Linked DNA regions of Pseudolabrys taiwanensis. The protein of the gene in region 1 interacts with the protein of each later gene in a pairwise test. Links are inferred from orthologs where the notes say so. Each region holds a gene or a part of one and is shown on either strand. Other genes may lie near its edges.

Region 1 (5,788 bases):
GGCGTGCGAGTTGGTCGCCCGGCGGCTCCAGGATGGCGGACACCGGGTTGAGCGGTTTCCAGTGCCACGGGCTGGTCGGCCCGAAGATCGCCACGGTCGGCGTGCCAATCGCCGCGGATACGTGCATCAGGCCGGAATCGTTGGTGACGGAGACGTCGGCGGCGGCGAGGGCGAGGATGGCATTGCGCAGATCGTTGCTGGTGAGGTCGCGCACGCGGGGACCGCCGGCCGTCGCGATCGCTTGCGCGATGGCGGTCTCGCCGGGGCCGCCCAGCACCCAGACCGAGCCGCCGTCCTCGGCGAGCGCTTTGGCCAGCGCGGCATAGTGCTCGGGCGGCCAGGCTTTGCCGGCGCCCACGGCCCCGGGGGAGAGCGTGACGATGGGCCGGGCCGCGCCGGCGAGGCCCCGGGCCGTCAGCCAGGCCTGGAGCTCGTCCGCCGGGACTTTCAGCTCCGGCAGGGGCCAGTCCGGCGGCAAAGCGGCGCCCTTCGGTAGGGCCAGCGCGCCCATCTGGTCGATCATGCGCGGCAGCTTCTTCTCGCCCTGCCGCAGGTCGTTCAGGAGGCCGATGCGGACCTCGCCCCAGAAACCGGTGCGCCGCGCAACGCCGGCCAGGAAGGGAGCCAGCGCCGCTTTCCACTTGCGCGACATCACCAGGGCCTGGCCGTAGCCGCCCTGGCGCAGCCGCCGGGCGAGGTCGAGCTGGAGCTTGAGGCCGAGCCGGCGCCGCGGCAGGTCGGCGACGATCGCGCGCCGCACGCCCGGCATGTAATCGGCCAGGGGCGCGCACAGGCTGCTGGCGACGATATCCACAGGCCGGGCGGGGTTCTGCGCTTTCAGCAGGCGCACCACCGAATGGCAGCGGACGAAATCGCCGATCCAGACGAACGGGACGATCAGGACCGGCCGCTCGGCCGTGGTTGAATTCTGGTTCATTCCTTGGAGGGGCTCGCCCGGCCGGCGCCTCTGCGGACCGGCGCCCAGCGGTTAGCCCGCGTCGGGCGGGGCTGTCCAGCCGCATTTTTTGACCATATCCAACGCCAAATGCGGCCGGCTGGCCCCGATCATTTGCGCGGGCGGACGGACTGAGGCAAAGGAGGCCGTCCTCTCAAGGGTCGGGCAGGGACTTCCATGTATTTGGTCACCGGCGGGGCCGGGTTCATCGGTTCGAACGTGGTCGCCAGCCTCAACGAGAGCGGGTCGGCCGACGTTGTTGTGAACGATCTCCTTGGCGTCGGTGATGTAAAATGGCGCAACCTCGCCAAGCATCGGATCGCCGATTTCGTGCCGCCCGCCGATCTGATGCGCTGGCTCGAAGGGCGCAAGCTCGACGCCGTCATTCATCTCGGCGCCATCTCCGATACCACCGCCACCGACGGCGATCTGGTGATGGAGAGCAATTTCAAGCTCTCGCTGCGCCTGCTCGATTGGTGCACCACGACGCGCACGCCGTTCGTCTATGCCTCGTCGGCGGCGACCTATGGCGACGGCGATCAAGGCTTCGAGGACGATTGGTCGCCCGAGGCCCTGCAGAAGCTGCGGCCGATGAACCTCTACGGCTGGAGCAAGCACCTGTTCGATAAGGTCGTGGTCGACCGTTACGTTAGGAACGACAACCTGCCGCCGCACTGGGCCGGCCTTAAATTCTTCAACGTCTACGGCCCGAACGAGTACCATAAGGGCGGCATGGCAAGCGTGCTCGCCAAGGTGTTCGACGGCGCCAAGGCCGGCCAGCCGGTCAAACTGTTCAAGTCGCACAAGGACGGCATCGCCGACGGCGACCAGCGCCGCGATTTCATCTATGTCGAAGACGCGGTGGCCGTGCTGCGCTGGCTTACCGACACGACCTCGGTCAACGGCATCTTCAACGTCGGCACCGGCAAGGCGGAAAGCTTCCGCGACATGATCACCGCGATGTTCAAGGCGCTCGGCCGCGCGCCGAACATCGAGTATGTCGATATGCCCGACTCCATTCGCGGCCAGTATCAGTATTTCACGCAGAGCTCGGTCGAGAACCTGCGCCGCGCCGGGTACAATGCGTCGTTCACGCCGCTCGAGACCGCCGTCGCGCGCTACGTCACCGGCTATCTCGATCAGAAAGACCGTTTCCGTTAAAAATGTCCCGTCAATTGTGCGTACCCCTGTCTCCGTTCGTCCCCGCGAAAGCGGCGACCCAGGGGCCATTTATGCAGACGCGAGTAATTGTGGCTCTGGATTCCCGCTTGCGCGGGAATGAACGGTGGATGGGCTAATGTACGATTTCGATAAGCATCTTTCCGACCTGGCCGACCAGACGGTGCTCTGCATCGGCGACCTGATGCTCGACGAGTTCGTCTATGGCGAAGTCTCGCGCATCTCGCCGGAAGCGCCGACTCCGGTGATCGCGTGCAAGCGCTCGGAGCTCATGGTCGGCGGCGCCGGCAATGTCGCGCGCAACCTCGTCTCACTCGGCACACGCTGCATCTTTGTCGGGGTCGTCGGCAATGACGAGGCCGGGCGCGCGCTCACCGAGGCGCTGACCGAGCATCCGTTGATCGAATTCGAGCTTGTGGTCGACGCCGCGCGCACGACCACCCGCAAGGTGCGTTTCGTCTCCGAGCACCATTCGACGCATCTGTTGCGTGCGGATTGGGAGAGCGCCGGCCCGATCGACACGGCGGCAGAGGATGCATTGATCGGTCACGCAATTGCCGCGCTGCCGCGCGCGGGCGCGGTGGTGTTGTCCGACTATGCCAAGGGCGCGCTGACGCCGCGCGTCATCCGCGCCGTGATCGATGCCGCGAACATCGCCGGCAAGCCCGTGGTGGTCGATCCCAAGGGCCGCGACTACAGCATCTATCGCGGCGCCACCATTATTACGCCGAACCGGCAGGAACTGGCGGAGGCGACCCACAGCCCGGCCAAGACCGATGACGAGATCGCGATCGCTGCGGACGAACTGCGCGACGCCCTCGAAGCCGAAGCCGTCCTGGTGACGCGCAGCGAAGACGGCATGACCCTGGTCAATGACGGCGCGCCGGTGCACATCCCTGCCTATCCGGTGCGCGTCCGCGACGTCTCCGGTGCCGGCGATACGGTGGTCGCGGTCGTCTCGGCGATGTTGGCCATGGAAGCCGATTTCGAGGCGGCGATGCGGGCAGCGAACGCAGCGGCCTCGGTGGTCGTCGGCAAGCGCGGCACTGCCACTTTGAGCGTCGCCGAACTGCGCGCGCGCATCCTGCCGGCGGCCTCGCTCGCGCCGGAAGAGAAGATCGTGTTCGACTGGGCCGATCTCGACCGGCATCTCGATCCGTGGCGCCGCAGCGGCCTGCGCATCGGCTTCACCAATGGCTGCTTCGATCTGCTCCATCCGGGCCATGTGCGCCTGTTGGCCGCTGCGCGCGCCGCCTGCGACCGCCTCGTGCTCGGCCTCAACAGCGACGCGTCGGTGACGCGCCTGAAGGGCGAGGGGCGCCCGGTGCAGCCGGCGCAGGCGCGCGCGGAGGTATTGGCCGCGCTGGAGGCGGTCGATCTGGTCGTCGTGTTCGATCAGGACACACCGCTCGATTTGATCGCGCAGGTGAAGCCGACGGTGTTGGTGAAGGGCGGCGACTACACCCGCGAGACCGTGGTCGGCCACGAACTCGTCGAGGCGCTCGGCGGCGAGGTGATCCTGGTCGACCTCGTGCCGGGGCATTCGACGACGTCGATCGTCCAGCGCTCGCGTAATTCCAATACAGTTTAGATTTGATTCGCTATTCCGGCGTCGATGGGCGGCCGAGCGTATGCCTGGGCCTTATCTGCACAGTTGTTCCGACGAAGGCACGCTGAAGGCCGCCGGCGGTAGGCCGGCACGAAGGCGGCGCATCATTTCCAGATAAGCCGCTTCGATATTGCGTGTGAATCGAGCCGTGTCGAATAGGGCCGTTGTGTCCCGATTCGCCTTAAGCTTTGTCCGCAAGTCCGCCAGCATAGCGGGATTTAGTGCAAGTTTCAGCGCTAATGCTTCGTAGTCAGCTGGCGACGTGGTCACTAATTCGGGCAGGCCGACTGCATGCAAGAGGCTCGTCGCGACACGGCCCGGAAAAGTATTGCCAATGCAAGTGAGCACAGGAAGGCCTGACCATAGGGCGTCAGCTGCCGTTGTGTGCGCGTTATAGGGCCAGGTGTCCAGAAACAGGTCTGCCATCCGTTGTCGGGCGAGATGATGGGCAATTTGTTGTACCCGGTCTGCGAAGATTAGGCGACTGGAGGAGATGCCGCGCCGCTCTGCCTCGGTTCGGAGATTGTTTGCCGCTATTCCATTGACCCCGCCCAGCCACAGAACGCTATTATCGATCGTGCGTAGGAGGCGCATCCATATGTCGAAGACGTTGGGAGTAATTTTGAAAGTATTGTTGAAACAACAAAACACAAATGCCGAGTCCGGCAAGCCGCACTCAGATCGTGTGTGAGGGTATGCTGCTATTGGCCGTTTGTTGTCGGTCGGTAAGTAGCTATCCGGCAGCCATACGACCTCCTCGCTATACGCCCCGAATTGCTGCTCGGGAATGACGGTGTGGTCGGCGAGAATATAGTCATGGCTCGGCCCGCAAGTGCCGGGGTATCCGAGATAGTTGACCAGGATTGGTGCGGGGCGACGCTTGAGTACGTGTGGCCTTGCCCCGCTCGTGAGGCCATTGAGGTCTACTGCTATATCGATTTCCAATTTATGTAACAGTTCGGCTGCTTCAGCGTCGCTTTTGTCGCGCGCATCGATGAAGTGTTCGAATGAGCGTTTTAGGCGCCTTTGCATAGGAGAGTTGGAGTTTGGTCCAAATGAGATTGCTGTAGTCTCAAATAGATTCAGATCATGATGTTCGAAGACTCCTGCAGTCAAATACGCGACTGGATGCTCATGAAAATCGGAAGATAAATAGGCGAGGCGAATACGATCGTGGCGATAACGCTCGCCATTCCAGACGGGCTTAAAGACAGGGTCGTCCGCCTGCCACGCGTGCACGCATTGCAATTGATCGTCGGACGAAGTTGCTAAGCTGGCGCAGACAAAAGGTGTGCAGGTGGTGCTTCCATTTCGTATCTGAGCGATAACTGCCGCCGCATTCTGGTCCAATTGCGACCAATCGCATACAAGCATCTTGGTGTGCAGGCGGTGACCGGCAAGACTGCGCAGTTTGGGTCTCGATCTGAAGGCGATTTCGTAGTCACGTAAGGCTTCCTCGTAGTGCTTGTTCTCACTGAGGATATCTGCCCGCACAGCAAGGGCCTCAGCGTAATCCGGCATCAAGGCGAGTGCGCGATCGCAGCATGCGAGAGCTTCAGCGCTACGCTTTAGCGCAACGAGGGTCATCGCATAGCTTGTCAAGGTTTCGTGAGCCCTTGGGGCGGCTTTCAATGCATCTTCAAAGGCGTCGAGTGCGTGGGAGAGCCGACCAAGCTTGGCGAGGGCGTTACCCTTATTGTGCAAGGCGCCGGGGTGTCCGGGCGCCATCGACAGAGCCTTATCACAGTCGATGAGGGCATCCTCGAAGCGGCGTAATTCGGTTAATGTTGCGGCTCTGTTAATTAGAATGTCGGCAGCGCCCGGATTCAGCGCAAGTGCGTGCGTGAAGTGCTCGATAGCCTCGCTCGGCCTGCCAAGCGCTTTCAAGATCGTCGCATAATTGTAGAGGCTAGCATCAGAAGGCGGCGCGAGGTTGATCACCTTGCGCAAATAGATCTCCGCCTCTTCAAACCTGCCGAGCTGACTCAGGACGACACTGTAGAGATTTAGGCCCGGAATGCTCCGAGGTTCGAGGCGCAGGAGCT
Region 2 (4,357 bases), 3.6 Mb from region 1 along the record:
AGACTCGCCTGGCGGATGCCGAGCACATCGGCGATGTCCTGCGTGGTGGCGCCGTGATAGCCGCGCTCGGCGAAGACGCGGGCGGCGGCTTCGATGATCTGCGGCGCGCGGCGGCGCTGATTGGCCGCGCGACGGGGGGAGGCAAGGCTGGCGACGCCCATCGGCCGCTTCGCTCCTGAACTGAGGCCCGGAAGCGATGTGCACCGCACAAGGCGACTTCCATCCGAGGCCATTGTCTTTTGCCACGGCGGCGATCTAAATTCTATCTATTGAGCTATAGAAAAATATCGAGGGAGGATGTCATGGCCCCGCTGGCGAAAGGCCGCCCACCGTTCCGCGCCGATCATGTCGGCAGCCTGTTGCGGCCTTCGGCCCTGAAGCAGGCCTTCCGCCGCCATGCCGCCAAGGAAATCGACGACGCGGCGTTCGACCGCATCATGGATCAATGCATCCGCGACGTCGTCGCGATGCAGGAGGAGGTCGGGCTGCAGGTCGTGACCGACGGCGAATTCCGCCGCGGCTCCTATTGGGGCCGTTTCGTCGAGCGGATCGAGGGCTTCGAGATCAAGGAAGCCTCGTTCAAGTTTCGCAATGACCAGGGCCACGAGGTTGCGTTCACCGCGCCCTATGCCAACGGCAAAATCCGCCGCAAGCAACCTCTGGCGCTCGACGAGTACGAATTCCTGCACGGCGTGACCAAGGTCACCGGCAAGATCACGCTGCCGGCGCCGTCGACCATGCACTTCTACCGCTGCAACGATTTCGCCGACAAAGCGGCGTACAGCGACGTCGATGCCTTCTTCGCCGACCTCGCCACGATCTTCAAACAGGAGATCGCGGCGCTGGCCAAGGCCGGTTGCCGCTATATCCAGCTCGATGAAGTGGCGGTGGCGCTGCTTTGCGATCCGGGCATCCGCGACGTGATCGCCAAGTCCGGCATGGAGCCGGACAAGCTGGTCGACCTCTATATCGACAGCATCAATCAGGCGGTGGCCGACTGTCCGCCGGAGGTCGTCGTCGGCGTGCATATGTGCCGTGGCAACTTCAAGGGCCATTATCTCGGCGCCGGCGGCTACGAGTCGGTGGCCGAACGCTTCTTCGCCAACACCAAGGTCAATCATTTCCTGCTCGAATACGACACGCCGCGCGCCGGCGATTTCGCGCCGTTGCGCTTCGTGCCGAAGGGCAAGGGCTTGGTGCTGGGTCTCATCAGTTCGAAGCTGCCGGTGCTCGAGCACGTCGACGCGCTCAAGGCGCGCACCCACGAAGCGACCCGCTACATCGATCTCGACCGGTTGGCGATCTCGCCGCAATGCGGCTTCGCCTCGACTGTCGCCGGCAATCCGGTGACCGAGGCCGATCAGCGCGCGAAACTCGCGCTGATCGTCGAGACGGCGCGGGCGATCTGGGGCGGCTAGCGCGCGTCGCTACCTGTTCTGCGGCGAGGCGAACAATTCGCGCACGACGCCGCGCAGCCAGAGGCTGCCCTGGTCCTTCTCGAAGCGCTTGTGCCAGAACTGCGACACGGTGAAGGAGCCGAAGCCCGGCGGCAGCGTGGCGGGCCGCACCTGGCCGAGCTCGGCGTAGATGTCGCCGAGCTGCCGGGGCACCACGCAGATCAAGTCTGTGTGGCTGATGATGTTCGGCACGGCGAGGAAGTGCGGCACCTGCACGGCGACCTTGCGCTGGCGGAAGGCGCGCGCCAACGCCTGCTCGCGCTTGTCGTTGGCGGCGAGGAAGAGGCTGTCGGAGGCGAGTTCCTGCCGGCCGACGACCAGATGCCATTCGGACGCGAACTGCGCGAGGCTGATGCGTTTGCCGATGCGCGGATGATCGGGCCGCACGATGCCGACGAACTTCTCGTCGAAGAGGTCGTCGCGGATCAGGTCGGCCGTGGTCTCGACCCAGCCGATCGCGAGGTCGATGCCGCCGGACGCGAGCTCGTCATGCACGCGCGGGCGGGCGAGCCGGCGCACCGACAGCCGCACGCCCGGTGCGACCTGCCGCAGCTTTTGAATGAGACGCGGCAGATAGATGATCTCGCCGATGTCCGACATCATCACGTTGAATGAACGCTGCGCCTGGTTCGGTGAGAACGACGTGCCGGTCTGCAGGATGTTCTGCACGGAGTCGAGCGCCTGCGCGACCGACGAGAAGATCTGTTCGGCGCGACGCGTCGGCCGCATGCCGCCGCGCGTGCGGATGAAGAGGGGATCGTCGAGGCTTTCGCGCAGCCGCCGCAGAGACAGGCTGATCGCCGGCTGCGACAGCCCGAGGCGGTCGGCGGTGCGCGTGACATTACGCTCCTGCATCAGTGCTTCGAACACGACGAGGAGGTTGAGATCGATGTTCCGTATATTAATCATGCTAATATTATAAATTGGAACATGCAATTGGACAAATAATAAAAGCGGCGCAAGATAGGCTCAGAAACTGTCTTGGGAGCCTATGATGGCGAAGTACGAAACCTTGAAGGTCGATAAGAATGATGGGGTCGCCATCATCACCTTGAACCGCCCCAGCAAGCGCAACGCGATGAGCCCGACGCTGCACCGCGAAATGACGGAGGCGCTGGAAAGCCTGCGCAATGACGAAGCGGCGCGCGCGGTCGTCATCACCGGCGCCGGCGATGTGTTCTGCGCCGGCATGGACCTCAAAGAGTTTTTCATCGAGCTCAAGGACAAGCCGGCGGAATACGAAGCCGTGTGGAAGATGGCTACCGAATGGCGCGGCCGCACGCTGCGTTATTATCCCAAGCCGGTGATCGCGATGATCAACGGCTTCTGCTTCGGCGGCGCCTTCTCGATCGTCGAGGGTTGCGATCTGGCTTTCGCGGCGGACGAGGCCGTGTTCGGTCTCTCGGAAATCAACTTCAAGCTCTTCCCCGGCGGCTGCGTGTCGAAGTCACTCGCCAACCTGATGCGCCCGCGCGATGCATTGTTCTACGCGATGACCGGCGACAACTTCGACGGCGTCGAGGCGGCGAAGATCGGCTTCATCAACAAGTCGTTCCCCAAGGCCAAGCTGATCGAGGAAACCATGGCCATCGCCCGCAAGATCGCCGCCAAGGATGTGCACGCGCTGCGCGCCACCAAGGAAGGCTATCGCTTCTCGCTCGAAATGACCTGGGAAGCGGCGATGAACTTCGCCATGGCGAAGGAACTGGAGCTGGTGCAGCGCCAGAACGACGCCTGGCGCAAGGAAGGCATCGGCGACTTCCTCAACGGCAAGTATCGCCCCGGTCTCGAGTCGCACCCGGGCTGACAAGAGCGCTCAAGCGCCTGTAGGGAGGTACCAGCCCGGATGCCGCTTCTCCTTGAAGCTTGCGAGGCCTTCACGGGCCTCCTCGCCCGCGATCCAGCGGGCGTGGAGGTCGTGAAGGTCTTCGGCCTGTTCGCCGGCGGCGAACCGGCGCAGCAGCTTCTTGCCGTTGGCGAGGGCGCCGGGCGCGGCACGGAGGAAAGCGTCGGCGGTTTCGTCGACCGCGGCCGCCATCGCTGTTGCGGGATGGACGGCATGGGCAAAGCCGACGCGCAGCGCGACATCGGCGGCGAAGCGCTCGCCGCTCAAGAGATAGCGCCGCAGAAAGCGGGCGCCGAATGCCGGTACGAAAACCGGCATCAGTTCGACCGGCGGAAAGCCGAGGCGCACTTCGGGAATTGCGAAGAACGCTTCCGGCGTCGCGAGCAGCACATCGCAGGACGCGGCGAGCGCAAGCCCCGCGCCGATGCAGGCGCCGTGTACGACCGCGACAGTCGGCTTCGTCAGCACGTTCAGCCGCGTGCAGACATCGACGATCGACACGTCGTGGCTATCGCCGACACCGCCGCTGACGTCGGCGCCGCTGCACCAATGTTTGCCTTCACCGCGGATGACGAGCACGCGCGCGCCCGGATCGGCGTCGAGGCGATCGAACGTCGTCAGCAGCTGCGCGAGCATCTCCGCGTCGAGCGCGTTGCCTTTGTCCGGGCGCGCCAGCGTCAAGCCGACGATGCCGCGACTGCTCTGTTCGATAACGATCTTCGGCCGCGTCATGGGTTGGTTCCGTTCGATGTGACGATGTCGGTTCACAGCAATGAATGCCGGAGGGCATTGCACGCATAACGTATCTGATCGCAATTCAACAAGAACGAATATCGATGGGAGGAAAGTTGATGCAGCCGGTTTGGAGCAAGGTCGCGGGCGCGTGCGCGCTCGTATTCTGTTTGGGCGGCACCGCTGTCGCAGGCGACGGCGTGGTACGCATCGGCGTGTTGAACGATCAGTCGGGCGTTTTCGCCGACAGCACCGGTAACGGCTCGACCATCGCGGCGCGCATGGCGGCGGAAGACTTCGGCGGCAAGGCCGCCGGCATGCC

The links. The genes of interacting proteins can lie anywhere in the genome.
Region 2: the proteins of rfaD (region 1) and DW352_RS09515 interact in binary tests that used the Escherichia coli proteins (3 or more experiments, as listed by UniProt). The link is inferred for Pseudolabrys taiwanensis from one-to-one orthologs.

Annotation. Positions count from the first base shown.
Region 1 is NZ_CP031417.1:5,577,059-5,582,846, forward strand. What follows is about bases 289-3,124. They hold rfaD (ADP-glyceromanno-heptose 6-epimerase), read left to right. Parts: upstream 289-1,132; coding sequence 1,133-2,116; downstream 2,117-3,124. Other genes in these bases: waaF (lipopolysaccharide heptosyltransferase II), read right to left, coding at 289-937; rfaE1 (D-glycero-beta-D-manno-heptose-7-phosphate kinase), read left to right, coding at 2,253-3,124. Outside these bases: more of waaF, read right to left, coding at 1-288; more of rfaE1, read left to right, coding at 3,125-3,725; DW352_RS26500 (O-linked N-acetylglucosamine transferase family protein), read right to left, coding at 3,777-5,788. UniProt on the Escherichia coli protein: Catalyzes the interconversion between ADP-D-glycero-beta-D-manno-heptose and ADP-L-glycero-beta-D-manno-heptose via an epimerization at carbon 6 of the heptose.
Region 2 is NZ_CP031417.1:1,976,095-1,980,451, reverse strand. What follows is about bases 1,477-4,357. They hold DW352_RS09515 (p-hydroxycinnamoyl CoA hydratase/lyase), read left to right. Parts: upstream 1,477-2,451; coding sequence 2,452-3,264; downstream 3,265-4,357. Other genes in these bases: DW352_RS09505 (ABC transporter substrate-binding protein), read left to right, coding at 4,155-4,357; DW352_RS09510 (enoyl-CoA hydratase-related protein), read right to left, coding at 3,274-4,035; DW352_RS09520 (LysR family transcriptional regulator), read right to left, coding at 1,477-2,366. Outside these bases: DW352_RS09530 (TetR/AcrR family transcriptional regulator), read right to left, coding at 1-161; DW352_RS09525 (5-methyltetrahydropteroyltriglutamate--homocysteine S-methyltransferase), read left to right, coding at 303-1,418; more of DW352_RS09520, read right to left, coding at 1,428-1,476. UniProt on the Escherichia coli protein: Converts o-succinylbenzoyl-CoA (OSB-CoA) to 1,4-dihydroxy-2-naphthoyl-CoA (DHNA-CoA).